2 regions of the Lacticaseibacillus sp. 22 genome follow, and region 2 is predicted to be linked to the other one. Evidence: predicted binding sites of a transcription regulator. Region 2 holds the regulator's gene; the other holds the start of a gene.

Region 1 (16,139 bases), on a different contig from region 2:
TGCGAATCACCGCGATGACCAGTAACAACCATAGCTCCTGCGTCACAAACGCAAACACATAAGCTACTGCGAGGGTCAAAACGGTGACGCCGACTGCAGAAATCACAATCAGCCATTTACGATTGTAGCGATCCGCCAAGACGCCTGCTGAAAGCGAAATTAAAATAGCTGGCAGGGCGGTTGCTAACGAAACATAGGTCATCCACGCGCCGGAAGAGGTTTTTAGCGCAATATCCCAGAGCACCGCAAAAAAGACGGTGGACGTTCCAAAAACAAATAAATTTTGACTTAAGAGAAAGGCGGCAGTTTGCCCCTGCCACCCAATTTTGGCTTGTCTCACTTTTAACACCTGAAATCAGTTAAAATAGAAGCTGACTTTAGTTTAAAGCAATTGACTTAAAAAGCCCACGAATCACCACGAGGGGAGCATAACAAACATGCCGCAAAAGATTTTTATTGTTGAAGACGACGATGTGATTGCAAAGACAATTGGTAACTACCTTAATCGGTGGGCATTTACGGTTGAATTGGTCCAAAAATTCGATCAGGTGGACGCTGAAATTCGCGCCGCCGCACCGGATCTGGTGATTATGGATATTAGCCTACCGTATTTTAATGGCTTCCACTGGCTGAGCGAATTGCGCAAACATAGCAAGGTCCCGGTTATCTTCCTGACCAGTTCCGGGGATGATATGAATCTGGTGATGGCGATGAATCTCGGTGCGGACGACTTTTTAGCTAAGCCGATCGAGCTACCGGTTTTATTGGCGAAGATTCAGGGGATGTTGCGGCGAACCTACCAATACCAGCAAACCGATACCAATTTAAATCACGGTGAGTTTACGCTGGTCCCGACCGACAACCAACTACGCTCGCCGACTCAAGTGATTGACCTCACCCCGACAGAGACCAAGTTATTAAGCCTGTTATTTGGTGCCGATGGTGAAGTGGTCACCCGAGAAGCGATGATCGAGAAGTTATGGGAAGGCGATGAGTTCATTGACCGCAACGCCTTGGCAGTGAACATGAATCGGTTACGCAAAAAAGTCGCCCCGGTAGGACTCAACCAACTGATCGAAACCGTCAAAGGAAAAGGCTACCGTTTGGCGAATAAGGAGGGCGGCCATGATTAAAGCTTTTTTGCGCGCCCGCTGGATGGTTTGGCTGAGTTTACTCATCTTACTGGTTGCCAGTCTGTTAGCAAACTGGCTGATTAACGCCTCGCTTGAAGTCGCGTTAAACAGCTGGTTTTTTGCACTGATTCCGTTACTTGTGATCGGCGGCTGCGATTTTTGGCGATTTCGCCGTGAATGGTCACAGCTCCAAGGCGATGTCACACTGCTTGCGGCTGATCAAATTTCCGATCCGCTTGGGCAGGTTTATTTTCAAAAAATCCAAATGCTGCAACAGGCCTTGCGTCAAAATCATGACACGTATCGTGATCAGGAACAAGAAACGGTCGATACCTTGCAACTGTGGACCCATCAAATTAAAACACCGCTGACTGCACTGGATCTCTTATTACAGGTTGAACCTGTCAATGCCAGCGATGCGCGGCTTGAAGTTGGTAAAATCAACCGTTATCTGACCGTGATGCTGAATTACCTCAAACTGACCACACTGAATACCGATTTGGTGTTAACCGAATTACCACTAAAACCGCTTGTTAACGAAACCGTGCGGGATTTAGCGAAATTGTTTATTGCCAAAGACTTAACGGTCACGGTAGAAACTTTGCCAACTGTGGTGAGTGATAGTCAGTGGCTGCGATTTATTTTCGAGCAATTACTAACCAATGCCATCAAATATACCCCGCATGGGAGCATCCGGATTTATGCCAAGGGCGATGCCGTGCTGGTGGCTGACACCGGTATCGGCATCCTGCCAGAAGATCTACCGCGGATTTTTGAACAAGGCTATTCCGGATACAACGGTCGCGCCAATCAAAAGGCAAGTGGCTTAGGTCTGTTTTTAAGCCGGCAAATTGCCCAAAAGCTAGGGTTACACCTGACCGTTTCATCAAAAGTCGGTGTCGGCAGCACCTTTGCCATTCACTTCCCGCAAACGCGCTGGCTAGCCGAGTAAGCCACCTTACCAGCTTGTAAGCAACGCACGCTGACTGTAAGTAGTTTTTCGGCAATATCCCTTTTAAGCTGATAAATGAAAGGGGCGGATCTTATGTCAACATTATTAAAGTTAAAAAATGTCGAAAAGACTTATACCAGTCGCGGTGCCCAACCGGTACAGGCACTCGTGAACATCAGTTTTTCCGTTGAATCAGGAGAATTTGTCGCGATTATGGGGGAATCCGGTTCAGGCAAAAGTACCTTACTGAACTTAATCGCCACGCTTGATGATCCTACCGGTGGCGAAATCAGCCTTAAAGGACAGGACCTGCGCAAAGTCAAAGAAGGCGCACGGGCTAAATTTCGGCGGGAACATCTCGGGTTTATTTTTCAGGATTTTGACTTGCTTGACACCTTTAACGTTCAGGACAACATTTTCCTGCCATTAGTTTTAGCCAAGAAGCCGCTTGAAATCATGAAAAATCGGCTCACCCAACTGGCGCCGCGTCTAGGTATCACCGATTTACTGAAAAAATACCCATATGAACTTTCCGGTGGCCAACAACAACGTGTAGCCGCTGCTCGGGCAATGATCACCGAGCCGGAAATCCTATTGGCAGACGAACCCACCGGCGCACTTGATTCTAGAACCTCCAGTGAGCTGTTGGACCTGCTAACCGATGTCAATGCCGAAAGTAAGCAGACAATCCTCATGGTGACGCACAGTGCGGTTGCGGCCAGTCATAGCCAGCGTGTTTTGTTTATTCGCGATGGTCAGATTTTCCATCAGCTGTATCGCGGTGAATTACAGCAGCCCGAATTTTTGACCCGAATCAGCGAAACCATGACCGCAATGCTGACGAAGGAAGGCGAGGCGCAATGAAATTCTATTTCAAATTAGCCGCCACCAACCTTAAAGCCGATCGCCGTTTATTTGTGCCATTTGTCATCACCACTAGCTTTTTGATGGCCATTAATTTGATCATGCTAAACGCCTACACGAGCAGTGATGTTTTGTTCCGCCAGTTCGGGCAGGCAGCTGGCAAATCACTGTTTTCATTTGGCTCGATGACGACCGCAATCATTTCCGTCATCTTAATCATCTACGCCAACAACTTTTTGCGTAAACAGCGTATCCGCCAGTTGGGGCTCTACAACATCATCGGCTTTGGCAAACGTGAATTAAGCAAAATGATGGCTACGGAAAAGCTGCTGCTGTTGCTGACAACCTTATTGTGCGGCGGGATTTTGGGAACCGTGCTGTCACGCCTTAGCTATCTCACTTTGGCCAAAATGCTGCATGTCAATCACAATCTCGATTTTGGCTTGAGTCAAACCGCCTTTAGCATTGCCGGGTTGATCACGATTGGCTTGTTCATTGTTTTAATGTTGGTTGACGAGTTCTGGCTATTGCGTAAACATCCCATCGAACTCGTACGCGAACAAAACGCCGGGGAACGGGAACCTAAAACCAAGTGGCTAACTTTGATTGTCAGCATTGCGAGTCTGGCTGCCGGTTATACGATTGCGGTCACCGTCAAGAATCCGCTTCAAGCGATGAGTTTGTTTTTCTTTGCGGTCGTCCTTGTCATAGTCGGGACTTACGGTCTCTTCACGTCCGGCTCGGTATTCGTTTTAAAATGGCTGCGTCACCGCAAGAACTACTATTACAAACCTAAACATTTTATCAACGTATCAAATCTGCTTTACCGGATGCAGCAAAACGGCGCGGGATTGGCTTCGATTGCTATTTTAGTCACCATGACGCTGATTACGCTTGCAACCACGGCAACGCTATTCTTTGGCATTCATGAGATTGTCAACTCGCAAACTCCGGTTGATTTAGCTTACTCAATCAACCCCAAGCGGCCGGATGCAGCGAACCAACTACGAACCCTGGCTAAAACACATCACGTCAAAATCCACTCGATGCGAACCTTTACCGGACCCTCAAGTACGCTTGCTTTATTAGAAAAAAACAAGTTAGATTCTCAAGCTAACTTTAACGGCCCGTTTAGCTTCAATAATGCCCGTTCGGTTCAGCTGATGACCGTCGAAAATTATAATCGCTATACTGGCAAACATGTGGCTCTTAATCATGATGAGGTTTTAATCTATGCCTCCAATCATTACCAACCCGCGACGTTGCGTATTGGCAAACAGACTTACCACGTCGCCAAACAAGTCACCAGTTTTCCAAATGCGCCTAAAACGTTTATTCCTAACTTGTTTGTCGCGCTTCCATCTGACGCACAACTATTAACCGCTTTACACGCGCTTTATCCAAAAAGGTCAATGGCACTGCTCAAAGCCGACGTGACCACTAATCAAGACGTAACATTAAGCGGCAGTCACGCCAATCAGGTCAAACTTTATCATGCAGTCGTCAAAAGTGGGATTGCATTACCGGAATCGGTTCAGTCGCGAGCCGCTAATTACGATGATACTGCCAGCATGATGAGCAGTTTCCTATTCCTTGGGGTTGTCTTTGGGGTGACCTTCATCCTGGCAACCTTGCTGATTCTTTACTACAAGCAGTTGGCAGAAGGCTACGCGGATGCACGCCGCTATACCATCTTACAACGCGTCGGCCTGAGCCTTCGAGAAGTTCGCGCTACCATTAACAGTCAGCTACTCACACTGTTTTACCTGCCTTTGATCGTCGCTGCCATCCACGTGGGCTTTGCATTGCCCTTTGTCCAACGTATTATGATGCTATTCGGCCTGCCGGATTGGCAATTCTTCTTAACCGTTTCGTTAATCACGCTTGCAATTTTTGCGGTCATCTACGTGCTGATGTACCGCTTGACTGGCAACGTTTATTATCGAATTGTTTCCCGCCGTCAGCCATCCAGCCGTGGGTGAGGGCGGCCTGATGCAGAGCATAAAAAAGCTGCCTGATCGCAAGTCATCAAAGGCGATCAGGTAGCTTTTTTCTATGTCAACCAGCATCAAAAAATGTCGCCACTGTTATCTCACTGAATACTGTAACGTTAATTAGCGCCGCAACATGACTTAACCAGACAACTAACCGCCGACATTATGGTTGCTGGGGATGTTGATCCACGGCTTTGGCGGCAGTTTCCGAAACTTCGCGTAAGGCCGCTTTTCCACTTTTATCGCTGAGATTGATGTACAGATCCGTAGCGCTGGTCGTCGTTTGTCCGAGTTGATCGGCAACTTGCTGCACATCCTTGGTGACGGTATAAATATTGGTTCCCAAGGTATGGCGTGCTTTATGGGGTGTTGATGGGCGGCCATAAGCGGTTGTATAGCGTTTGAAGAATGCTTCAATCGTATTTTGGCGAATGCGGTTCACCGTTTGGCCGATTTGCGTCACAAATAGCGGAGAAGTAGGCTTCTGGTGCCCAATCATCGCGGTTTGGGACTTCAAATAAGCCGTTAAATAAGGATCAATCCAGTCAGCAAAGTTAACGCGATCCTGAAAATTACCTTTACGCACCACCTGCACAGTATGACGATCCATATTGAGATCTTCCAAATTCATATTGACCAATTCACTAACCCGCACGCCGGAGCCAAACAGCAGCGCAATAATCGCCAAATTTCGTTCCTTCGTCGCCTCAAAATAAGCGCGCGGTTTCGATGGCAGCTGCTGAGCATATTGCCGATCCAGCCACTGTAAAAAGCGCGCATCTTCGCCATCTACAAACAACATTTCCTGCAGTTTATGATTACGGTAAGTCGTCGTCTCCGCATGGGTCTTAAGTTTCACCTTATTCCAAACATTGCGGTAAAAATAAGGCTCACCGTCTGCATTTGGTTCGCTTTCTTCGGTTAAGAACCGATAAAGGGCCTTGATCCCGACCAGTCGTAACGCAACACTGCGCCGCGTCATGCGTTTATTCGGATGGGTTTTCGACGGCCGCTCAAGTAAATACGCCACAAACGCCTGCGCATCACGCAAGGAAAGCCGCTCTAAGGTCTTCAAAGGCACATTCTGTGGCGAAACGGCATCCGTGACCCGACTGGAAATAAGCCAATGCAGAAATTCCTGGTAAAAGTGCAGGTACTGGTAAAGGGTAGAATCCGCGATGGGAATTGCTTTTTGGCTGTGATAGTAATCCTGAATATAGTCCGGCAGGGAAGGTAGCATGGCTTGTATTAATTTAGGGTAGTTCTGTGTCGACAAATAAAGTCACCTCGAACATATGTTTTCTTTTGGATAATTTCAGTATACGCGAAAAAACCAGTGCGTGGCGAGGGATAATGACGAAAATATCGGTAATTCGCAACGATATGCGCCGAAAAAAGCACCAGTGTAGAACTGAATAAAGTTTTAGTATTATCCAAAGGTAAATGGGCTTCTAATCATCAAGCCAGCTAAATCACCAAATTTGTTGATCTGTCATTTGACACTAAACTTAGTTGCATTTCAAATTTGAATTCACTGCACGATCAGGACATCTGTGCTGATGTCCTGATTCCACGGCGCCGCTTTAGCAACAGTTTAACCAATTAACCAACGATTCATTGGCTGCAATCAAATCAATTTTCGTATTTTGATCCAGAATTCAGCTGACAGCAACACTTGCGACTTGAATGCTGTTTATGACTCAAAATGATACTTTCTACAAATCTGCTTTGATTAATGCTGAATTTACATATATTTAGCAACGACTGGTCATTTTCAAACCAGAAAAAAACAAATAAAGCGCACCGCTCACATCCGTACAATTGATTTGCTTCTCTCAAAAGTTTTTGAGCTGTCTGTCAGGTGAGGGGACTTGCATCAATCGTTTTGCCATTTGAACACCAAATAAGTCACGTCAAAGTCAACGACTCAAAATCTCCATTCTAGTTTACATAATATATATTATACGAAGTAGTTATAAGGCTGCGTTTTTTGCACCTCGTTTTAAATTTGAACTATTCTTACTGAAAAATTTCGCAATAATCACATTTCTGCACCTTCAGATCTAAAAATTCGACTTTTTTGTTCTTCCAAGTTTTTGAGCACAAAAAAATCGCAACCACAAACGGCTGCGATTTATAAAACCAATTATTAAGTTCAAAATTAACCTTCAAACGCACCTTGCATTGGCGGTACGACCTGCTTCTTACGTGAAACCACGCCAGGCAGTGCCAACCGGTCATTGGCATCAAACTTTTCGTTGAATGCTGCGGCCACTTTGTCACGATCTGCGCCAACAGCAAAGCCCGTTGAATTGCTGTTCAGAATATCGGTTGCAATTAACAGGAAGTCATCATAGCCCTTCGCCTGTGCTTCTTTGGTCATAGCGGCCACCAATTCATCCTGACGCGCATAAATATCATCAAGATCAACTGTATTCACTTGTCCAATACGGATAGACTTACCGCCCATCGTAAAGCTCTTCGCATCGCCTTCAATGATATCCATATCCGACTTGGCAGCTAGATTGGTGCCCGCCTTCAACATAGCCAAACCGTATGATTGCAGGTCAATGCCAGCGATTTTAGCCATTTCCGGCAAGATCTTTTTGTCCTTGTCGGTTGCAGTCGGTGACTTCAGAAGCAGGGTATCCGAAATCAAGCCAGAAGCCATTAAGCCTGCCAGTGTTGGTGAAATTTCATAGCCGTGTTCCTGGAACAACTCGAAAATCACCGTGTTGGTACTGCCCACTGGTTCTGCCCGGTAATATAGTGGTGACGCCGTATGGAAGTTGGCAATGCGGTGGTGATCAACCACTGAATCGATTTGCACGTCTTCGATATCAGCAACGCTTTGCTGGAATTCGTTATGATCAACCAACATTACGTGCCCGGTTTCATTTGCGGCTGTCTTAATGACCCGCGGCGCAGCAACCTTAAAATGATCCAATACAAACTTGGTTTCATCGTTTGGTTCACCGAGTGCTACTGCTTCAACATCGGTATTACCTGCTTGCTTCTGAAATTCAGCCCAACTCATGGCGCTTGTAATCGCGTCTGTATCAGGGTTTTGATGTCCAAAAATCAAAGTCGTCATGTTATCTGATCGCTCCTCAGCTGAATAGTTTACCTTTCAATTTTACCACTGTTTTCGCTGACCCGCGATAGATAATCTTTCTCAGATAAATGTGCGTCAAACGTCTTAAAGAAGTTGGCAATCCGCGGAATATCAGCTTTTTCCTTGCGATACACAAACGAGGTCTCAAAGCGAATCGCTGGTTCAAAGGCAACGGCATGCGCCTTGATTTGATCAGCATGAGCGGCAACAAAACTGGTTGGTAACGCGGTGTTAACACCGGTATGGTTGACAAACTGAGTTAACTGATATGGCGTGGTAAAATGCGCCACAACATGCGGAAAATCAACCATCTGATTCTTATATGCCTCATGCAACAACTGACCCAGGAAATAGTCGTCTGGATAAGTTACCCACGGCTCAGCCAGCGTATCTTTGAAATGCAGGCGTTTGCGATTAGCCAGGGAATTATCATGGTGCAGGAACAATAACTGTTCATCAAGAATCTTCTTGCTGGCATACGGTTTCCAGTTCTTAATCGTCTCATCAGGCAGATTCATGATGGCCAAATCAATCTGGTTGTTCTCCAATGCTTCCCAGATCTCATGACGTGTCATCATTCGCAACGTGATTTCTACTTCAGGATTAAGATCATAGTAGTGCGCGATAAAAGCATTAAACGCACTGTCTTCAATTGAACTTAACAAGCCAATATTAATCTTACCGACTGTGGCACTGGTACTTTGCTGAATCTCGTCAGTCGTCTGGTTCAAAATTTCATAAATCTCGTGTGTCGCCTTCAACATCGTGCGACCGGCATCGGATAAATGCAACTTCTTACCAACGGAATAAAACAATGGTGCCCCCACTGTTCGTTCCAATTTCTTGATTTGCTGCGTCAGTGCCGGCTGGGTAATCCCCAACAACTGGGCTGACTGGGTGTAGTTCATGGTTTCTGCTAATTGCAAAAAATACGTGAGAGTTTTGGAGGAAAAAATGCGCTCTTGTTTCGTCTTCATAGGGCGGCTTCCCTTTCGTTTATAATTTGATAACGTTACTCAACCATCATCATAAGTGGCATTTAAAAAAAACGCAACGGATTTGCTGCGTTTTTAATCGTTACGTTAAGTTTCAACTAAATCACTGCTTGTTAGCTGGCTGTGGTCGCCAACTTTGCCATCCAGTATAGTCCTCAACGTGTAGCAAGTTCTCTGCATTCTTGACCCGATCAGCTGAAGGCGGCTCGATACCTTCCAGCGGATACGTAATACCTAGTTCATGGTACTTCTTAACCCCTAACGTATGGTACGGAAGAATTTCCACTTTCTGGACCACGCGTTTATCCAAAGTGGCAATATAATCTCCCAAGCGTTTGAGATAAGGATCAAAGTCGGTTCGTTCTGGCACAAGTACGTGGCGAATCCACATATCATCGCCATGATCCGACATATACTGAACCATATCCAAAATGTTTTCGTTTGGGAAACCGGTCAGCTTTTTGTGTTCCGCGGAATCAATGTGCTTGATATCAACCAACGAAATATCCGTGACGGCCATCAGTTTCTCAAATTGACCAAACCACGGCTGATCGCGGGTGAATGGACCACCCGAAGTATCCAAACAAGTTGAGATACCCAGTTCCTTAGCTTTGGTAAAAAGTTCCAGGATAAAATCAATTTGGACGAGACTTTCGCCACCGCTACAAGTAATCCCCCCTTGTTCACCCCAGAAGGCTTTATATCGCTGTGCATCTGCCAGGATCTGATCAGCGGTCATTTCCTCGCCCACACCGATATTCCAAGTGTCAGGGTTGTGACAGTACTGGCACCGCATCCTGCATCCTTGCATAAAGACGACAAACCGAATCCCGGGACCATCAACCGAACCAAAGCTTTCGACTGAATGAACGTATCCCTTTATTGGGCCTTCATGATCCTGTCCCACTTGTTCCAAAATATTTAACGGGCTTTGTGATTGATCGATGAGTTTCATCTATGCCGCCTCCAGTGCAAATAAATACCTAATTTTCAACGATTTTCATTTCAGTTTGTCAAAAAACGGCAACAGCATCGTTGCCGTTTTTTGACAAAACAGGAATGATCTCCTGTTTTGCGAATAGATTGACTTGATTACATTTCGTCGAAGAAGGTCCGAGCGATAACATCGTCTTGCTGTTCTTTGGTCAGGTCTGCAAAGTAGACGCAGTAACCGGAAACTCGAACAGTCAAAGTTGGATATTCTTCTGGGTGCTTCTGGGCATCAATCAACGTTTCTTTATTGAAGACGTTGATGTTAAGGTGCATGCCGCTATTTTCCATGTAGCCGTCAACCATGTGAACCAAGGTGTCCTTACGAGTTTCATCGTCATGGCCTAAGGTGTTCGGTGTTACCCCAAAGGTATTGCTGATCCCGTCTGTTGCATAGTGATATGGGATCTTGGCGGTTGACATCAAGGAAGCTAAAGCACCGTTCTTTTCAGCGCCATACGCTGGGTTGGCTCCAGGTGAGAATGGTTCGCCCTTCTGACGGCCGTTTGGTGTTGTCCCGGTATTCTTACCATAAACCACATTTGATGTAATGGTCAGAACACTGGTACTGAGCTTAGCACCGCGATACAGATGATGTGTATTCATCTTGTTGTAGAAGGTCTTAACCAACCACTTAGCAATGTTGTCTGCCCGGTCATCATTGTTACCATAACGCGGATAGTCATCATTGTCAGCAACAAAGTCGATTGCAACGCCATTTTCATCCCGAATTGCCTTCACGTGGCCATACTTGATGGCACTGATGGAATCAACCGCATGTGACAAACCGGAAATCCCGGTAGCAAACGTCCGATTCAGACGTGTATCCTTCAATGCCAACTGCGCAGCTTCATAGTAGTACTTGTCGTGCATGTAGTGAATAACATTCAGGGCATTGACATAGACATCTGCTAACCAGTCCATCATCTTGTCGAACTTCTTCATGAACTCGTCATAGTCAATGTAGTCGCTGGTGATCGGCTCGTATTCAGGTCCCACCTGTGCTTCCTGAATTTCGTCCTTACCACCGTTGATCGCATACAGCACGGTCTTGGCTAGGTTTGCTCGCGCCCCGAAGTACTGAACACCATCTGCAATTGGCTGTGCGGAAACACAGCAAGCAATGCCGTAATAGTCGGTTCCCCATTCGTTGCGCATCAGATCATCGTTTTCGTACTGAATGGTTGAACTTTGGATGGACACTTCAGTAGCATAACGTTTGAACCCTTCAGGAAGACGTTCGCTCCACAACAAGGTGATGTTTGGTTCCGGTGCCGCGCCCATGTTGTCCAAGGTCTTCAGGAAGCGGAACGCGGTCTTGGTAACATGATGACGGCCATCATTACCCATCCCTGCCAAGGACAGTGTTGCCCAGATCGGATCACCGGAGAACAGTGAGTTGTATTCTTCAGTCCGAATGAAACGTACCATCCGTAACTTCATAACCAAATGATCGATGAGTTCTTGTGCCTGCTCTTCATTCAGCTTGCCCAAACGCATATCCCGTTGAATATAGGCATCAATCACTGTATCGATACGGCCGACAGACATTGCCGCACCATTTTGGGTCTTAACGGCTGCCAGGTAACCGAAGTAGATCCACTGAACAGCTTCTTGAGCATTAGCAGCTGGGCGGGAAATGTCATAGCCGTATTCTTTGGCCATCTTCTTCATGTCATTCAAGGCACGATACTGTTCATTAATTTCTTCGCGCAGTTTGATAACATCATCTGTCATCTCGCCATCGCCGGTCAGGTTGTAATCGTTGAACTTCTCAGCCATCAGCCGGTCAATCCCATAAATAGCAATTCGAGGGAAGTCCGAAACGATCCGACCACGACCATAAGCATCCGGTAAGCCGGTCACAATCTTATAGTGGCGGGCTTTGCGCATTTCCGGCGTATAAGCATCAAAAACACCTTGGTTATGCGTCTTACGATATTCGGTAAAGATCTTGTGCTCATTAGCGTCGGTTTCGAAGCCATAGGATTTCAAAGCATCCTCAGCCATCCGGATACCGCCAAATGGCATGAATGCTCGCTTAAACGGCTTATCGGTTTGGACACCGACAATCTTTTCGAGGTCCTTATTCAGATAACCGGGGCCATGAGAAGTAATGGTCGATGGAATATTGTTATCTGCATCCAGTACACCGCCATTGGCACGTTCTTGCTTTTTCAGATTCAAAACCTGATTATTTAAAACAGTCGTTGCTTCAGTGGGGCCAGCAAGGAAACTCTCGTCCCCATCATATTGGTTCAGGTTATGCTCGATAAAATCGCGCACGTTAATTTCTTCTTGCCAGTCGCCGCCGTTAAAGCCTTCCCAATAATTAGGAACTTTGGTTTCGTCAAGCTGTTTCATAGGTATTGCCTCCTAAAGTGAATTACAGATGTGACAGTTCTTACAAACTCAGTATAACACGAAGGCAAATCTATGCAAGCGTTTTATCGCTGATATAACAGGCGTTTTGCTGTTTTTTTCGGTGTACTTTCCTGTTTCATAAAAAAAGCTTAATCATTAGCTTGATAAGTTGTGCACAACCGTACTGTCATATAATAAATAAAAAATTCTCCATCTGTATTAATACAGATGGAGAATTTTTTGTGTTACGGTTCAACCGGTGTTTCTTCACGTGTGCGTACGAAAACCGGTTTTCCTTGGACATCAGTATCAATCACAAAGGAACCATTAGAGTAGCGATCACCTGTCGGGTGGTTCACAGGCGTTAACGTGATCACTTTATCGGCATCGGTTAACACGTCCAGACGCGTGTTGTCATCGACTTGCATCATGGCGACAATGCGGTGCGGATCACGCTTTAATTCGCGTAAAACAAGCAATCCGCGGCGAGCACGGCTCATTTGACCGACTTCGCTTAACGCCATACGTTTAAACGCACCACGCTGAGTCAAAATGCCCACCACTGCTTTTTCTGGCTGCTTAACTAAGATAAAGTTAACCACCTCATCTTCCGGTTTGAGATCCATACTTTTGACCCCAGTAGCCCGGGCACCGACCGTGGAAACTTCATCCAGTGGGAAGTCGAGTCCATACGCATGTCGGCTGACAACAAAAACATCCTGGGCTTGATCGGTCGTGAAGTAAGCGTTGGTAACCACGGCACCCGGTGTTTTCAGTTTCATTGCCATCATTGGTTTGCGTTTATACGTGCGCTGCGGCTGCAAATCACTCAATGCCGTCTGCTTAATGTAGCCGTCACTGGAGCCAAGGACAAAGGTACCAGCAAGATCTAGCTGATCAAAAGCAAAGACCGCCAAAACCTTTTCATCGGTTCCCAAGCCAACTGTCTGGCTTAAATGTTCCCCAGTGTCCTTCCACCGCGCATCGCTAATTTCGTAAACGGGCCGATAAATGATATTACCGGCATTCGTGACGATGTAAAGATGTTGCAGGGTGCTTAACTCTCCGGTAAAAATCGCCAAATCATTGGGTTTTAAACCGTTATCTTCAGGATCAACAGCTTGGTAACTACGCAAGGAGCTGCGTTTGACATAGCCGTCGCGTGACACCTGGACCATCACGGTTTCATCAGCCACTGTGACCGTCGTTGCCACTTCGAGCGTTTCAATCTCGGCTTGAATACTGCTGCGCCGATCATCCCCGTACTCTTTAGCAATCCGTTTAAGTTCTTTTTCAATCACCCGATCACGCGAAGCCGGCTGCGCTAGAATGTCTTGATATTCGGCAATCGCCTTGGCCAGTTGTGCCGCCTCGTCCTGCAAAGCGGTAATGTCGGTATTCGTCAACCGATATAACTGCAAAGAAACAATGGCTTCAGCCTGCGCTTCGGAAAAATCAAATTGTTTGACCAAATTGCGTTTGGCATCCCCTTTATCTGAGGATGCACGAATCGCCGCAATGACCTGATCCAAAATGGACAACATTTTAATCAAGCCTTCAACAATGTGCTGCCGTGCCTGCGCTTTGTTTAACTCATAACGTGTCCGGCGTGTGACCACATCACGGCGATGCGCCACATAAGCTTCCAACATCGCCTTGAGCCCAAGCAATTTCGGTTGCATATCGGCAATCGCAACCATATTAAAGTTATATGTGATTTGCAGATCGGTATTTTTGAAGAGGTAATTCAAAATTCCATGGGCATCCGCTTCTTTTTTCAGCTCAATGACAACACTTAAGCCGAATCGATCACTTTCATCGCGAACTTCAGCGATACCGTCGACTTTTTTGTTAAGTCGTAGTTCATCGATTTTTTTGATCATTTGGGCCTTGTTGACATCATACGGAATTTCAGTGACCACAATCTTCTCGCGGCCGCCGCGAATGGTTTCAATGTGGGTGCGTGAGCGAACGACAATCTTTCCCCGGCCGGTTTCGTATGCCTGCTTGATCCCGTCAAGCCCTTGGATGATGCCGCCGGTTGGAAAATCGGGTCCCTTAACATACTGCATCAAGTCGGCTAAATCAGCTTGCGGATGTTTTAGCAGATACAAAATGGCATTGAACACTTCCCGCAAATTATGTGGCGGAATTTCAGTGGCATACCCTGCAGAGATCCCAGTAGCACCGTTGACGAGTAGATTAGGAAAACCCGCTGGCAGCACAGTCGGTTCCTGGGCAGTGTCATCAAAGTTTAAAACCATATCAACGGTTTCTTTATCAATATCCGCCAACATTTCCTTACTGATCTTGCTTAGCCGCGCTTCTGTATAACGCATCGCTGCTGGCGGATCCCCGTCCATTGACCCATTGTTACCGTGCATCTGAATTAACGGTGCGCGTAGTTTCCAGTCTTGGCTAAGCCGCACCATCGCTTCGTAAATCGAGCTGTCGCCATGAGGATGGTAATTACCCATGACATTACCGACACTTTTAGCCGACTTACGAAATCCTTTGTCATAGGTGTTGCCGTCTTGGTTCATCGCAAATAAAATGCGCCGTTGGACCGGTTTTAACCCGTCACGAACATCTGGCAGTGCGCGTTCTTGAATAATATATTTCGAGTACCGGCCAAACCGGTCGCCCATGACCTCTTCTAAGGTCAACTCTTGAATCTGATTGGCCAATGGCTTTTACTTCCTTTTCTTATCTAATTGCTTAACGATTTGCTTAGCTCCGAATTGCAACTTTTCATGGTTTGCCGTTGGAGTTTCCAAGATACTGCCTTCATCATCCAGATCAAACTTCACGTGATGTTCAATCCATTCACGTCGCGGTTCAACCCGATCGCCCATCAATGTCGTGACCCGGCGTTCTGCCAGCTGCGCATCGTCAATCCGAACCCGAATCAGCGTCCGCGTTTCGGGATTCATCGTGGTCTCCCATAGTTGATCGGCGTTCATTTCGCCAAGCCCTTTAAAGCGGGTCAAGGTATAGCCTTTGCCCATCGCCTTGGTTTCCTTAGCTAACTCTTCATCCGTCCACGCATAGCTGATCTTCGTTTTAGCGCCAGCACCTTTTTGCAAGCGGTACAACGGCGGCAGTGCGATATACACACGCCCGGCATCGATTAACGGCCGCATGTATCGGTAAAAGAAGGTCAACAGCAGGATCTGAATGTGCGCACCATCAGTATCGGCATCGGTCATAATAATGATCTTATTGTAGTTAGCCTGCTGGATGTCAAAATCGGCTCCGACACCGGCGCCAATGGTATAAATCATGGTATTGATTTCTTCGTTTTTGACGATATCCTGCAACTTGGCTTTTTGCGTATTCAAAACTTTCCCGCGTAATGGCAAAATTGCCTGGAACTTACGATCGCGTCCCTGCTTGGCAGAACCACCGGCGGAATCCCCTTCGACAAGATACAGTTCGTTGCGTTTAGGGTTTTTGGTCTGTGCCGGGGTCAGTTTACCGGAAAGCAGCCCCTGATCCTTTTTGCGTTTGCGCCCGGTCCGACTGTCATCACGGGCTTTGCGGGCGGCTTCACGGGCATCGCGGGCTTTAATGGCTTTGCGCACGAGTTCTTGCGATTCTTCACCGTTTTCCATCAAGAAGGTGGCAAGGTGGTCGTACACAATCCCATCGACAACGGTCCGTGCCTGAGGCGTCCCCAACTTGCCTTTGGTCTGGCCTTCAAACTGTAAGATCTCTTCCGGGATGCGGACA
Region 2 (16,139 bases):
ACCGGTTATGGCGTTTAACCAACCAGACTGGCCAGTTGAATCTTTTGATATGCCGATTGAAACTTTGATACTTGCTAATGGCAACATCATTGTGCAAAAGTCATATTAGACATGATCCTGTCATTAGTGTTTTAGTGGGCCGCCGCTATCGACTGTATCACGTACAAAGGTTTATGTGATCGCAGTATACCGGCAGCTCATTTGTGATACTTCTGGTTCATCCTCATCTATCCCAGTTTTGAACAAAATTCATTTTATCTCAGGAGGCAATCCATGCGACGTGAACGTATTCGCCGGAATCGCAGAACGCTTTACCTCACACTAGCCGGAATCGGCGCGATTATTCTGTTTATCGGTGTCTTCATCTGGCTAGTGCTTCGGGGAGCCAAGGTTCAAGGACCCGTCGCTTCCTCTTCAAGCAGTAGCGCATCATCCACCTCGGCAGTCACCCAGTCTTTTAAAAGCGGGACTTATACCGCTACTGGCGATGTCACGGACGAAAACGGTGTTCATCACGATCTTACTGTTTATGTGAAATTAACGACTGCCAAAACCTACACCCGCCTGCTCATCATTGACGCGCATAATCAGCCACAAGTCATTAATGATACCGGTAGTATTAAACAGAAAAAAGGTAAGTTGACGCTTGTATCCGATCACGCCAATGTCTACACTTACACGACGACCACGACATACAAGCACAAGCAGGCATCAACTGTTGATGAATATTCAGCCAAGGACGCATCTGGCACCGTGCTGAGTTACACAACTGCCTTGAAGAAAGAGTTCAACAATACCATCTCGTTGAAGGGTAAAACGCCTCATAATTATCACTATTTAACAACTAGTTTGCCTCTACAACGTTCTAAGAAAAAGCTTGTCAGTCTAGCAGATTTTAAAACCTCGCAGACTGCTTCAAGCATTTCTTCAAGTTCAGTCATCAGCTCGGTACCGTCATCAACAAACTCCCAAACTAGTCATTCTGTTTCCTCAACTGTTTCCACTGAACCACCATCTTCTGCCGCCCCTAGTGTCGAAAGTCAGCATAGCCAAAGCGGCGCGTCAGGTAGCAATCCGGCTCAAACTGGCGGTCAGGGTACGCAGACTGGCGACGATTCCGAAAAGCCTGGTAGCGATCAAAATAACCAGCCGCCAGCCAGTTCGTCTAGCAGTCAGTCACCATCTCCGACTGATCCCGGATCAAATTCTGCTACTGATACCAGTCCCCATTAATCAATCGGTCCTCCGATGCCTATACGGCGATGTTTGCGATCTCAATCGCCAAACATCGCTTTTTTGTTCGCGCTAAGTCTCACTGGGTGATGCCTTACGTTTGGCTATTAAGCTCGACTGCCGCTGTGCCCTGACAACTTTGAACAAACTAGTGAGTGCTTGAGAATGCCAAACGAGCTTGTCCTTTTGACGCCATTCGTTCCCTGCGCTACACTTGCAGTCGTGACGTACTTTTGGGCTACACCAGCTTCTATTGCAAGGTCTCACCATCGGATTTGTTATGTACTGGAGGTCTACGATGATTAACCTATCTGCCAGCGAACTTTCACCGCATGAACAATACAAGCTTTTGTCCGGCAGCATCATCCCACGGCCAATCGCTTGGATTACCACCCAGAATACAGCAGGTCTCATTAATATAGCACCATTTTCGTTTACAACTGGGATTTCCAATCAGTTGCCGTTGTTATCGGTTGCGATTTTGCGCGAACGCCAAGTGCCAAAAGATACTGCGGCCAACCTCCTTGCTCGCCATGAAGCGGTTGTGCACATGGTTAGCACTGATCTTACCAAGGCGATGAATCAAACCGCAGCAAGGCTGGCTCCTGATCAAAGTGAATTAACGCTGATTGATTTACCATTGATTCCCAGCACGGAGATTCAGGTGCCGGGTTTACAAGCTGCTCGCATTCGCTTTGAAACCATTCTTTACCAATATGTCCCCATTCGTGATGCGGCGGGAATCATCATGACGGATCTCTTTATTCTAGAAATCCGTCAATTTCATTTTGCAGAAACCGTGCTTGATTTACCGACACTGCATGTGAATACAACCGCCTTGGCCCCCATCGCACGGCTTGCCGGTCCCAACTACGCCGAATTGGGACGAACGTTTACATTGCGGCGACCAAAATAATTTATAAGGAAGTGGCGGTATTTGACAGCATTTATCTCAAGCGTTTTTGGCGTTTTCGAAATTCTCATTCTCATCATCATCGGCTACTTTCTAACGGCGCGCGGTTGGTTTAACAGCCACTCTAGCAAGGTCATCGCCAAGGTGGTAACCCAAGTTGCATTGCCCGCTTATATGATTGTCACCATCTCATCGAAGTTCACTGCCGGCATGCTTTTGCGCTTGCTACCGGATTTGTTCTTCCCGGTGTTATCCATGATGATCCTTTTCGCCTTGTCATTTCTGGTTTGTTACTTGTTGAAAGTACCGAAGTCGCGAAAAGGCACCTTTAAGTCCATGTTCTTCAATTCCAACACGGTTTTTATTGGTTTACCGGTGAATTTGGCACTGTTTGGTCCTCGCAGCCTTCCTTACGTCCTCGTTTATTACATGGCCAATACCACTATTTTTTGGACAATCGGGGTTTATCTTATCCAAGGTGATGGGCCCAAACCGGCACGCTTTGATTTAAAAAAGGCGCTCGGCAAGGTTTTCTCACCTCCGTTATTAGGCTTCATGTTCGGGATTGTGCTCGTCTTATTGAACATCAAGCTCCCGGAGTTTCTAATGGCGGATCTGACATATGTTGGTGACTTAACGGTACCCGGATCCATGTTTTTTATCGGCATTGCCTTGCATACGGCCGGCTGGCGGCAGTTGCGGCTCAGCAAGGAAGCATGGGGCATCTTTAGTGGCCGCTTTCTTTTTGCGCCGCTACTCATGACCGCATTGGTTGCTTTTGCTCCGGTTCCGACCTTGATGAAACAAATCTTTATTCTCCAGTCCTGCATGCCGGTCATGACCAATGCACCGGTTGTGGCCAAACTCTATGACGCCGATGCTGACTACGCTGCCATCATGGTCACAGAAACCACCTTGCTATCAATGATCGTGATTCCTATCGTTATGACCTGCATCCAATTTATTCACTAGGAGCTCGGAAATGAAAAAGCTGATATGTCTTACCATCTTAATCTTGCTAAGCGGCTGCTCTTCCACAACCCCGACAGGCAAGTCTACATCCAAACAGCCAGCGACCAGCACCGTCACCAGCCACGTCAAGCCCACTAAAAAGACCGTTCCCAAAGCCACTTTGAGTACACTTGTCGGCCACGCGTTCGTCCAAGTCGATAATCGCAAAAAGGCCATCCGGATCACTTCCTCAACCAGCGGCTACTATCTTGAAACCTTATCCAACCAAGGCGGCGTCTTTGAAAGTACCGATCAGGGAATTTTTGCCGCTCAGCTTACATTAAAAAGTCGAGTTTTCACCTTCACGGGTAAAGCGCAGCCACAAGCGGCCAGTTCTACTTTGCAATTCCAGCTCACCAAAAAAGGTCAACTCAAGCAACTTCCAAATGGACCCGTTTACAAAAAGGTGCCGCAAGACGACCTTGATCGCCTCGCCCAACCTTGATATTTGCAACGTTGACATCAGGGTACATAATCAAAAAGACATTTACCACCACTTCGATAAAGTAGCTGGTAAATGTCTTTTTGATGTGAGGGCGATTCGTCCTACTGAATTATGAGCTGATTACACAAGCGCCGGCCGATATAAACTAACGACAATTCCGAGAATCGTGACACTTGGGAAGTACATATCATCCATATCATCATTTTCCGGATGCAGACGAACGCCATGCTTTTCTTTGTAAAAGCGTTTAACCGTTGCCTCATCCTCTTCGGTCATCGCAACGACAATCTGGCCATTTTCGGCATCATTTTGTTTCTTGACAATAATCTGATCGCCGTCTAAAATGCCGATCTTAATCATCGAACTGCCTTGGACCCGAAGCATAAACAATTCATCGGCGGAATACGGAAGATCGTCAGGGACAGGAAAATAATCATCAATATTTTCAATCGCCGTAATGGGAACCCCTGCGGCAACCGTTCCGACAATCGGGATTCCTTGTGCCTGAACCCCAATAAAATCAAGCCCTGCTGCCGTGACTTCAATGGTCCGCGGTTTAGACGGATCTTTGGCAATCAAGCCAGCCGCCAGCAACTTCTCCAAGTAAGCCGCGACCGTACTGGAAGAGCTGAGTCCGACTGATTTACCGATTTCGCGAACCGTGGGCGGGTACCCATGATCCTCGATCGCTTCATAGATTGTTTGTAAAATCTGTTTCCAACGTTTCTGACTTGCTTGTGTTGGCATCCGCTCACCGCCTCGTTCTCTTTTGTTACACTCAGCATACCAATACGAACGGACGTTTGCAATTGTTTTTGCTGTTTCATTTGAAAAAACTGTCGTTAGGCGCAACAAAATATCTTTTTTGTCTCAATATTAAGACCATTAACACTTTTTATCTGTGTATGGACCGCGCTCCCCAGCGCAGAGACGTGCGGGTAAGGACCTTGGTCGCAATGGCCAAAGACCGGCATTACGCCGAAGCCCGCTTACACTTCGGTCCCTTACCGCGCCGGCTCGCGCTCACAAAACAATCTAAGACATAATTCGATCTCAGGATGTGATGCCCACTAAAATCCGAATACTATAGCTGAGAAAGTAAATAAAGTAGTTCTGGGCCGTGCCAAACTCCGCAGTCTCCGGCCGGATGGGGTGGCGACGCGAAGCTAGAGCGGAGACGGCGCTTGGAGCCTGCAAGACCGGCAGTCTCCAAGTCGCCTAACAACATCAGCGACAAAGCCCGGTCGCTGTGTTGTTCCACGGCTGAGCCCCATCCGACCTACGACTGCTCCGCTTTGGCACTGGAATCGTTAAAGCTCATTTATACTAATACGGAAAAGCAAAAAAGCGTACTATTTCTTGTAAAAACCTGAAATAGTACGCTTCTATTTTGAAGCTGTGAATTATGACTCAGCCTCTCGTTTCATCAATTAATTATGCAATAATGGCATCTTATGCATCTGACGCCGATCACATCTGCTCTTGATGACTGCATAGAAGAAGCTTAAGAAAATATCTAGAGCCATCAACAAGATGCCGGCCGTCGCATAGTTGCTAAACAATAGCAACGTTGCGACCAGGGTCAGAGTTATTAATGTCCATTTAGCGCCCCGAAGTATGCTCATATGGGGTCACTCCTCTCCGTATCGGATGAACCGACATTGACTCACCGTTTTGGTTGTGACTTTATCATACCTGATTTTTTTGATTTGTAAAGCTTTTGTATATGTAAAATTTACATTAAGTGCCTTTGTTTAGGCTTTTATAATATTTGTAACGATTTCAGCGTGTTTTTGTAAATTTTATGTAACGACTGCAATTACACGTTCTTGACATTTCACGGAACCCATCCTCGAAAAATGCTACTCAGTCGAGTATCATTGTTATACAAGGTGTACTTGATTTTTGTGCTTAAAATCAGCGCTAAAGTGACGGCTTCAGCTGTCGGTTACTGACAAGGTTAACTTGCCAGCCCTACGTTTGTTTTGTAAGGGCTTTTGTGACTGTCTGACCGCTTTGGCGTGCTGTGACCGGAATATAACCTTTACCGTTATTAGAGGAGGATCGCCTTTGAAACGTACCGACTCGTGGCTCTATCGCCGCTTTGTTAATAGTAAGTTCATGATTCTGCTAGTTGATTTGCTTTTGGCCCTGCTAGTCATTTTTGTCTTTACCAAAATTGCTTGGGTCTTTCAACCAGTCGTTGATTTTCTAGGGATTATTGCGCCGCCATTTATTTTTGCCGGCATTCTCTTCTATCTCACCGTTCCGATTATCAACCGCCTTGAAAAAGCCGGGTTGCATCGGGGCTTGGCAATCGGATTGCTGTTCATTGTTTTGATTAGCCTGCTGGTCTGGGGCTTATTACGGTTTATCCCTGCTGTCAGCAATCAAATCACCAGTATCGTTGATTCCGCGCCGCAAATATTTACCGAAATCGGCAAATGGTTAGACGATTTAAATGACAAACAGAACATCCTGTCGCAACATGATCTCAACGAAATTGCCAATGAAGTCCAGACTTTCTTCACGGGTAAACAAGGTGCCTTTGTGACTGGTACCATTTCACAGCTGCAGAATCTGATTGGCATTGTCGGCAATGTGGTCGTCACAATTTCCACTGCGCCCATCATCCTCTTCTTTATGCTAAAAGATGGCGATAAGTTCACGCCGATGATCTTGCAGATTGTGCCAACAAAACTGCGCCGCTCGGTTAAGCAAATGCTCCATGAAATGAATGAAAAAGTCGGTTCATACGTGCAAGGTCAGATCACGGTTGCATTATGCGTTGCGGTGATGTTCATGATCGGCTATTCGGTTATCGGGTTGCGTTATGGTTTGATTTTCGGCTTGTTGGCTTGCCCGTTGAATCTGATTCCTTATTTCGGCTCGGCCCTTGCGATGATCCCACCGCTAATCATGGGCGCGTTGACTTCTCCACGCATGATTCTCGCCGTGATTGTCGTCTTCTTTATTGAATGGTTGATCGAAACGCAACTGATTTCGCCGCTGGTTATGGGCAGCAAACTTGAACTTCATCCCATTACCATCGTGGTTGTCCTGCTCACAGCCGGCAATCTCTTTGGCTTGGTCGGGGTCATTCTCGGCATCCCAGGTTTTGCCGTTTTGAAAATTGTCGTCACGCGATTCTTTAGCTGGTATCAGCAGGTTTCTGGTTTGTACGAATCAGATCACCCCACAGATGAAGTTGACCAAAAAGGAGTACCTCATGAATAGTTTTAATGTGTTATTGATCGGACTGGACATCGTTTTAATTGGCCTAGCTGGCTACTATCTTTTTTGGCAAAGTAAGATTCAATTTACTTCCCGATATGCAGTGTCTCAGCTTATCTGGGCCGTGCTGCTTGGCTTTTGGTTTATGACAACCAGAGTTAACAACATGCCGTATATTATTTTCATCTCGATCTTTTTGGTGTTATCCATTATGGCAGGGACTGGCGGACTGGCCCCTACTCGCCTGATCGCCAACGGTTTACTGGCGCGCGTGATTCCATACACGCACATGTCCAGTATCACCTTGACACCGGTAAGCCTTCCAAATGGCCAAGAATGGGTTGTTGCCGTATTTGCCCTTAGCAAACGGCGGATGGTCCGCCTGACGTTTCAGGCCAGTCTTCAAAACCTGTTAACCGAACTGTCAAAAGTACTGCCAAAAACGGTTCCTGTAACCGTCCAGCGTATGAACTAGCACGCATACGTAAAAGCAAAAAAGCTCCCCGAATGAATTCTTCGGAGAGCTTTTTTGCTAGTCGTCATTAACACTATTCATCGATCTTTCGAATAGCCAGGAGCGCAACCAATACCACGGCCAGGCCAGCACCCGTCACCAGCATCTGCCACGGCGCGGTGACATCCAGGAAGTAATAATCAATCAGCGCCAGCATTAACCCGGCGAACAAAAGATCAATCCAGAAACGTCGCCACCGAGTCCTGGCTGCAGCATCTAACAATAAGACGATACCAATCAAGGCGGATAATACAATGCCAAAACTAATTGTCGCAATTGTCCCGATCGTATCAGCCGGTCGCATCGTGTACCACGCGAAAAATGCAAACCCCGCCGCTGCCAGTACTAAGACAATGACCAGGCCTATCAATTCACGTTTTGATCCAAATTTTTTCACGAGCAGCCTCCTTAAAGCTATCGTCTTCACGTCATGTTCATCGTTAATTTTTTATGATTCGTCAATCGGCATCGAATTTTTCGAGCTGGGTTGCGCACACTTGGCTTGTTTCGCCAATATCCTGCACATTTTACCAAATAACCTGTGCATTTCCAACTCACTTCATAAAAAGGTTACAATAACGACAGATTAAACGAAAGGACGATTCAAATGTCACAAAATATTGCGATCGGTTTTACTGAAGGCTTACCGATCACTGCCGAAAACAGCTTCCAAAGCTTTGCCCTCCCTGTCCCGACTCCCCAACCAAATGAAGTCGTTGTACAGGTTGACGGCGTATCGGTCAATCCGATTGACACCAAACGTCGGCAAGCGGCAACGCGACAAGCAACGCCACAAGTGCTGGGATATGATGCAGTTGGAACCATCACCCAAGTTGGCGCACAGGTTGCTGGTTATCATGTTGGCGATCGGGTCATTTACGCTGGCACCACCTGCAAACCCGGCAGTAATCAGCAATATCAGGCAGTTGACGCACGACTAGTTGCCCTCGCACCACAACAAGCCCCCACTGCTGACTTGGCAGCACTGCCACTGGTCGGATTGACGGCTTGGGAGTTGCTATTTGAAAAAATGGGCTTCATCCCTGAATACAATGCGAATAAAGGTCAACAATTACTGATTATCAATGGCGCTGGCGGTGTCGGTTCCATGCTCAGTCAGTTAGCCCATTGGAGCGGCTTAACCGTTTTAGCCACGAGTAGTCCCAAAAATCATCCATGGCTGCGCGACCATCACGTTGATGTGCCGCTCGATTACCACCAGGATCTGATCGCCCAAATCCATCAAGCCGGCATTCAAACCGTTGATGGTATTGCAATCCTCTATCATCCCGAACCGTATCTAGCTGCTGCCAGTCAGTTAATTCAGGCATTTGGCCATATTGGGTGCATTGTCGGTCCGCAAGCCGGGCTTGATTTGGCAGTCGTCAAAGATAAAGCAGCCAGTTTTGATTACGAGTATATGTTTGCCAAAACCGATTTTTCGTACCGCATTGCTTCTCAAGGCGCGATCCTCAGCAAACTTCTAACCCTGTATCAAGACGGACAAATAAAGGCTTCGGTAACCAAAGAATTCACCAGCATTAATGTAGCAAACTTAAAAGCTGCCACTCAATTAGTAGAAGAAGGGCATATGGTCGGTAAAGTCGTTTTGACTGGGACCTTTTCTCTGTAAATGATGCCTCCAGTTGCTTTAAGATCAAGGTTTTATTTCCGGAAACCTAAAGCATGCTGCAATGCAATCTTTGCCCCTTCTGAATTCAGCTGGCCGGGATCATAGATAATCGTTCCATCACCCATATAATAATGAAATTGTTGCATCACTGCTCGATTTATAACTGTGCGTAGGCGCAATTCATCATTAATGGCATCTAACAACTTCTCACTCCATGTCTTATCCATCATTTCAGGGATATCCCGTTCGGTCACAAACCCCTTATCCATGATCGCATCGGCACCTTCCTGCTTCTGAATCCGAGTGACCATATCTGTCTCTTTGTCTGCCATAAAGTTCCCTCATTTCGTGCTTTTTCAGAAAAAATAAAAATTGACCAACGCGATGCTGGCCGCCTATTCGATTCTATCACAGCCATCACCTCGACTTGGCATTTAAGACCAATCGTGTTAAAGTTATTTTTATCCTAAAAGGGGGCATTTTAGATGCGCGTTGATACTGGGAAATATCCTGATGGTGTTGACCCCGCCCGAATAAAGCGGCTCAAACTCCTCAGTAAGCTGGCAACTTTCACCTGTATTTTAATGTATGTTTCGTACATTCCGGAAATCATTGCAAACTTTTCTGGAAATCCAGTCAATCCAATTCAACCATTAGTAGCAATGGTTAACGCTACCTTATGGACTTGCTATGGCTGGTTAAAAACTTACAAAGATTGGCCAATCATTATCTCTAATATGCCAGGTATTCTGTTTGGGCTGGTTACATTCGTTACTGTTTTTGTACATTAATCGACTATCAGCAAACACCTTCATGATTGAAGGTGTTTTTTTACTTTACCTGATGAAGTAATCGTGTTAGTATTACTTCATCAGATGCAGTAGTCAACGAATGGCACCTTTGCCAGTTAGTTCACGGCCACCGCTGCACCAACCAACCCTGCACAAAGGAGGCGCGCTCGTGATCAGTAGTGATGCCATGCGTGGCTATAATGACGTCCTTATTCTCGCCATTTTGCATCAAGGCGATTCGTACGGTTACAAAATTGGCAAAGAAATTCGCGAGCGAACCGCGGGACAATACATCATTCGCGAGACCACCCTTTACGCCGCCTTCAACCGTTTAAGTAAAAATGGCTATATCGAAGCTTACCCCGGTGCCGTCACAAATGGAAAACCGCGAACTTACTATCGCATCACCACAAGCGGTCAAACCTTTCTCGCAGTTAAAGCCGCAGAATGGCGCCGTGTCAAAACCGTTGTCGATTTATTCCTGAATCAGCCGTTAACCGATCTTTAGCCTTTGGAGGAACCTGCCCATGGATACGATTAAAACCTACTTAGATAGTCTATTCGCCTCACTACCCGATAATGCCAAAACCCAACAGGCAAAAACCGACATGCTCGCCAACATGCGCGACTATTATCGCGATTTGCTACGGGACGGTAAAAGTGAAGAAGCAGCCATCGGTGCTGTGATCAGTGCATTTGGTTCCTTAGACGAGTTGCGCGCTGATCTGGGCCTTCCGGTGCAATCCGATCCCAACCGTGCTGAAACGGCGGCCGACGATGATGCCATTACCGAATCAGAACTGCGGCATTTTTGGCAAAGCGTTGACCATTTTGCCACACAAATCGCGCTTGGCGTATTGCTATGCTGCATCAGCGTCGCCTTACCTGCTTATGCCGGCACCTCTCGTTATGAAGTGTTCGGGGTCATCGGCATGTTCCTACTAGATGCCATCGCAGTCGGTCTCTTCATTTGGGCAGGCACCACTTACAGCCAGCAAAAAAAGTTACCCAATGACCGAACAATCACCAAAAGCGCCAAGCACCTTGCCCAACAAGAAACGGCGGCCTATAGTCGGCAATTCGCTGCGGGCCTGATCGTTGGCATCATGATTTGCATCTGCTCGCTCATCCCTGCCATCCTCTCTGAATACATTAGCCATTTTATCAGCGATGACGCAGGTGGCGCGCTGTTTCTCATTATCGCAGGATTAGGTACTTATCTTATTCTTTATGTTTCCATTAATTATTCGCAACTGAAACGTTACACCTACGCCACAACAGTCCCAAATTCAGCTCCGAAACCCCATGACGAACACACAAGCAGTTGGTCCGCAGCAAAACACCACCATAACCAGCGTGCACGTCAAGACATTGCACTTTTCCGGCAAGTTTATTGGCCACTGATTCTTGTCACCTACTTCTTGGCCTCAATCCTTTTTGATACCTGGAGCTATTCTTGGCTCATCTTCGTTGTCGGTGGTGTGCTCCAAAACGTCTTCATTGCCCTTATCACCCGGCGAGCTGAATCAAGATAAGCTTGATGGAACCTTTCTAAAGTTGGGCGCTATCATTTTAAAATCAATCGTATGGCCGCCTTTTCTGCAAGTGCCTCGTATGTGCTTTCCAAGATAAGCATGGTTTCCACTATTATTTCCCTTGCGTAACGTCAAACATCCTTGCCCAATTACGGTCAATCCCCTTTACACCAACGTCGAAGTTCAGTACAATTAGATTTGTGTTTTGGGTCCATAGCTCAGTTGGGAGAGCGCCTGCTTCGCATGTAGGAGGTCGACGGTTCAAGTCCGTTTGGATCCATTAGTACCAAGTTGCATGGCGGGTCTTTAGCTCAGTTGGGAGAGCGCCTGCATGGCATGCAGGAGGTCGACGGTTCAAGTCCGTTAAGATCCAGAAAAAGCGTCAATCACTTTTGAGGTACTCCTCATCGTGATTGGCGCTTCTTTGATATTCTTTTCTCTAGGAACATTTCGGCTCATTAAAGCTTTAAGCTAAACACTCTAGACCAGTAAACCTAATTGAAGCTCGTCTTCACCCTCATCTGCTTCACATCCGCCATCGTCTGGCAGCCGGTCAGCTGCATGGCGATGTTGATTTCCATTTTCAGATGATCGGCAACATCTTTGACGCCTTGCCAGCCGCCAAGTGCTAACCCATAACTAAATGGTCGACCAATGCCAACGAGATCAGCGCCTAGTGCCAGCGCTTTGAGTACATGGGTGCCGCGCTGAACACCGCCGTCAAAGATGATGGGAACGCGATGATCCACAGCGGCGGCGATGGCGGGTAACTGTTCAATGGCGCCTGGTGCCCCGTCGAGTTGGCGGCCGCCATGATTGGAGACGTAAATTCCCGCAGCACCTGCTGTAATGGCAGCAACGGCATCAGCAGGGTGTTGGATGCCTTTGATAATAATCGGCAAGCCTGAATAACTGGCTAATTTACTGATCAGGCCAAGATCCAGCTTTTGCATGGATTCTTTAAACAAACCGCCTGCGCCAACCCCGGATTGCCCTGTGTTATAGCCTTCGAGGTTGGCAAGTCGGCCTTTGAGATGGTAATGATTCATCACGTCTTTTTCACGATAACCGCCTAATGTTGAATCTGCTGTCAAAATGATGGCCAGTGCACCGGCCTGTTTCGCTTCGTCTAGCAAGTATTTACAATATTCCCAGTCTTTAGGCATATATAACTGAAACATGTATGGCGCACCATCGCTGACCGCTGCGGTTTCCGCGATGGTTTTGGAGGCAAAGGTGCTTTGGGCCATCATGATACCGGCTTCTTTGGCGCCTTTTGCTAAACCGAGTTCACCGCTTGGGTGGGCTAAAGTGTTGCCGGCAATGGGAGCGGTTAGCAGCGGTGAAGCAAGTTTTGCGCCCATAAATGTTGTTGACTGATCCGGATTTTCAACGCCTTGTAACACACGTGGCAGCATGTGCACGTCTTGAAATGCCGTTGTATTGCGGTGCATGGTGTAGCCATCGTCAGAGCCCTCACTGATGTACCCGAATTCACCGCGACCAAGGACTTTTTCAGCGCGCGCTTCTAAACTTGCTAAATCTAACACATCAATTGCGTTAACTTTGCCGAATGGATCGGTTTTCACTGCATCTACCATGATTGGTTTCCTTTCTTCTTTGCAGTTAATGTGACTCGGTTAATCTAGGTAATCAATCAGTTGCTTGACGTCATAGCGCTCTGTTTGTAATGGCTGTTCGGCGGCTTTTCCGATGGCAACTGCCATGACCGGTACAAAGCGTTTAGGATCCAGGCCTAATGTTGGGATGATCGTTTTAAAGTCATACCCGGACCATGGATTGGCGTCATATCCGTGTGCTCGGGCTAGAAGCAACAATTGCATGGCAACCATAGCGCCGTCAATGGTCGCATCTAAAGTCAGAAATTCAGGTGAGGCATGTTCGTACAGTGGTAGGAAGGTGTTGAAGATTTGGTCCAGCTTCTCTTTACTGATTTTGCCTGCCTCGTAAACCTTCGTCCACACATCGCGATAGACCTCATGTGATTGGGTATCGCCGGCAACGAAAATAATGGCGGAACTGGTATCAATTTGCGGATAGTTGAATTTCATGGCCGCTTTTTTCAACTTCTCTTTGCCTTCAGGGGTGTCAATGATGACAAAATGCCACGACTGCAAATTGCAAGCGGACGGCGCGGTTGTTGCCTCCCGAATCATATCTTGCAGCTCATCGCGGCTGATTTTTACCGTTGGATCGAACTTGCGAACCGAATGCCGATCGAACATCACCTTTGCTAAATCGTTATTAGTTAATTTATTTGGCGCTACTGTTTCTGTCATTTTAAATTACCTCATTTCTTAATTAATATGTTAACCGTTTTCATTCAGATAGTATAGGTTGTTGCGAATGGATTCATCATACTGCGGTCATAACGACCTGTAATCAGATACGGTGCCGTCTTATTGGCATTAACTTCTTCCAACCTCAGTGTCTTAAACATTGTTGAAGTGGCAAAATGGTACCACATTGCCCCAAGTGGTTTGAGAACAGGTAACTCTCCAAACGGATCATCCTCGGTTGAGTCGAGTTTGATGGTCAATTTTCCCGGTTCAACTCGGTCGGCTAGTGATTTCATCTGAGTCGCCAGCAACGCAACATTGGAAAAATGATTGGCTCCTTGCTCATCTTGGACAAGCTGATAGTCGAAGAAGAAACTGTTCATGATTGATTCCTGATTCAGCGCAAATTGACTACCAAATGTTTTTAAAATCTCGGGATCATTGACATCCCCTGCTTCCCAAGCAACAGTCAGCAAAGTTTTACCGTGACGCGCCACTGTTGCCGTTGCTGTTTGGTCATTGCGGCGAAGGGTGATGCGATCGGCTAACTTTTTAGGGATGCTTGCCCCTTCTCGCCCAGCAACTAAACCTGCTTCGGCACCGGGACCGTGCAGCAACAGCGTCAAGGGATATGAGCCCACCAGCTTATCTTTATAACTGACAAGGGCAAATAAGGTCTGCTCCAAATACGGTGCGCCAAAACTGGGCCGCCCCATGTGGACAACATAGCCGCAAATAATCGGTGCGACTAACTTCAACGGCGCTGGAATCAACTTGGCCAAAGCGTCCGGATCGGTAGCATAGGCAAAACTAATCCCTTCCTGGTCATTCATACTCGGTAAATTCAAAAATTTTTCAACATCTTTTTGCGCTACAACATAACTAGACATGCTGATCACTCCTTTTATGCGTCAGTGTTGGCTGATACCTTTACATAATTCCGTCCATCACGTGAACATCCGGCGCGCCGTTTTTTACAATTCGATTAATCCGATCAAGAATCAGCGGATTGAATTCCGGATGCGTCAGGATATAAAACTGATCGTCTTCGAGCGCTTTGAAAACAGTTGCGGCAATAGTATCAATCGGCATGCCGTTGGTAATCACATATTTAGCAAACTGCTGGCCTTTTAAAAATGCTTCACTTTGATAATATGGGTCACTTGAATCCTGGTATTGAACGGGACGATGCTTTTCAGTGTGATAAAGATCAGTTTGCACAAATCCTGGACACATCACGTGCATCTCAATATCGGCTCCGGCACGTTGCAGATCGTAGGCGGTTGCTTCCGTAAGACCGACACTGGCAAACTTGCTTGCATGATACGCAGGCATTCCCGGTGTGTCGACTAAACCGGCGATTGACGCAACATTGAGAATCGCTCCATGCGTCTTTTGCGCCATCATAATAGGAATAATGCGTTTCATCATATAGACCTGGCTCATCACGTTAACGTGTAAGATCCACTCCCAATCACGCGTCGGCAGTTCCCACATTCTGCCAGGCAAAGCTATTCCGGCATCATTAATTAACAAATCAATCTGCTTAAAAGTACGCAACGTTTGATCAATTGCCGTGTTGACTGCTGATTCTTTCGTGACATCTGCCGGAATCATGATAGCGTCAGCGCCTCGAGCCACCACCAGCTGATAGGTTTCATTCAAGGCCGCCTGATCAATATCAATCAAGGCCAACTTCATCCCGCGTTTTGCCCCTTCTTCGGCAATAACCCGACCAAAGCCGTGAGCCGCTCCGGTAATGATCATGACTTTCCCCTTAAAATCTTTCATGCTTGATTTCCTCCTTCACTCTGCTGCTAAAGCCGTTAAAGACGTTGGCTTAAACGGCATATGAACATTCATACTTCCGAATACGCCTTTACGATAGCGCTTTCAAAACGTATCATGAATATAGTATTTGCACATAATTGAGCAAATACTTTTGGTGGTTTTTGCCAAGCATCAAAATTCCGTTATTTACGCTGAAGGTGGCTATTATGAAATTGACAACACTTCTGCATCGTCTAAATCAAACAATGCCGACTGGCTCGGTGCCTGCCAACATCAATCCCGATATCATCAATATGCAGCTAGGTGCTCTGCGGACAAATCAGGTGCCAGCCATGACGTTTGAGGTTAAGGTGGAAGCCAATCAGCCTCTTCAGCTAATCATGCCGTCTTCACGAACAACACCGGCAACTTCGATCCAACTACCGCACTCATCCCCAAAAGAATTACCGCTACTTTTTGAACGCATCGGGTGTCTTTTAACCACCAAAACCGATCTCCAGGAACAAACGAATCACTTGGCTCTCAAAGCGATCACGGATGACTTTGATACAGTTCTTAAACAAAGTGCGCGCATACTTGGCAATCCGCTGGCAGTTGTCGATTTGGTCGGTCATCCGGTAGTGACGACTTTAAAAGTTGAAGATCACCAGTCATTCCAACAATATTTGCAATTGGATAATGGGCTGACAGCAAGCAAATCGGCACCTCCAGATCATTTTACGATCCCGAAGCGACCACA

Evidence for each region. The regulator LexA, encoded in region 2, represses DNA repair genes until DNA is damaged. The targets are predictions, from matches to a motif close to CNAACANNTGTTNG.
Region 1: xerS (tyrosine recombinase XerS) is a predicted target of LexA. The motif match lies at 6,232-6,245, and genes of this name have one in related genera.

The regions. Positions count from the first base shown of each region.
Region 1 covers NZ_JBVAYD010000001.1:179,385-195,523, reverse strand. The annotation lists gene ACWP87_RS00865 (MFS transporter) at 1-340, opposite strand, end outside; gene ACWP87_RS00860 (response regulator transcription factor) at 438-1,133, shown strand; gene ACWP87_RS00855 (sensor histidine kinase) at 1,126-2,085, shown strand; gene ACWP87_RS00850 (ABC transporter ATP-binding protein) at 2,179-2,949, shown strand; gene ACWP87_RS00845 (FtsX-like permease family protein) at 2,946-4,931, shown strand; gene xerS (tyrosine recombinase XerS) at 5,107-6,219, opposite strand; gene ACWP87_RS00835 (manganese-dependent inorganic pyrophosphatase) at 7,105-8,037, opposite strand; gene ACWP87_RS00830 (LysR family transcriptional regulator) at 8,067-9,035, opposite strand; gene pflA (pyruvate formate-lyase-activating protein) at 9,157-10,008, opposite strand; gene pflB (formate C-acetyltransferase) at 10,146-12,407, opposite strand; gene parC (DNA topoisomerase IV subunit A) at 12,653-15,094, opposite strand; gene parE (DNA topoisomerase IV subunit B) at 15,101-16,139, opposite strand, start outside.
Region 2 covers NZ_JBVAYD010000002.1:90,848-106,986, forward strand. The annotation lists gene ACWP87_RS01725 (5-formyltetrahydrofolate cyclo-ligase) at 1-109, shown strand, start outside; gene ACWP87_RS01730 (hypothetical protein) at 274-1,233, shown strand; gene ACWP87_RS01735 (flavin reductase family protein) at 1,532-2,149, shown strand; gene ACWP87_RS01740 (AEC family transporter) at 2,171-3,118, shown strand; gene ACWP87_RS01745 (hypothetical protein) at 3,129-3,602, shown strand; gene lexA (transcriptional repressor LexA) at 3,723-4,349, opposite strand; gene ACWP87_RS01755 (hypothetical protein) at 5,033-5,227, opposite strand; gene ACWP87_RS01760 (AI-2E family transporter) at 5,673-6,839, shown strand; gene ACWP87_RS01765 (hypothetical protein) at 6,832-7,311, shown strand; gene ACWP87_RS01770 (hypothetical protein) at 7,385-7,747, opposite strand; gene ACWP87_RS01775 (zinc-binding alcohol dehydrogenase family protein) at 7,958-8,983, shown strand; gene ACWP87_RS01780 (hypothetical protein) at 9,016-9,315, opposite strand; gene ACWP87_RS01785 (SemiSWEET family transporter) at 9,469-9,774, shown strand; gene ACWP87_RS01790 (PadR family transcriptional regulator) at 9,944-10,282, shown strand; gene ACWP87_RS01795 (permease prefix domain 1-containing protein) at 10,302-11,309, shown strand; tRNA gene ACWP87_RS01800 (tRNA-Ala) at 11,517-11,589, shown strand; tRNA gene ACWP87_RS01805 (tRNA-Ala) at 11,610-11,682, shown strand; gene ACWP87_RS01810 (alpha-hydroxy-acid oxidizing protein) at 11,804-12,910, opposite strand; gene ACWP87_RS01815 (nitroreductase family protein) at 12,950-13,609, opposite strand; gene ACWP87_RS01820 (acetoacetate decarboxylase family protein) at 13,654-14,499, opposite strand; gene ACWP87_RS01825 (SDR family NAD(P)-dependent oxidoreductase) at 14,540-15,400, opposite strand; gene ACWP87_RS01830 (PucR family transcriptional regulator) at 15,607-16,139, shown strand, end outside.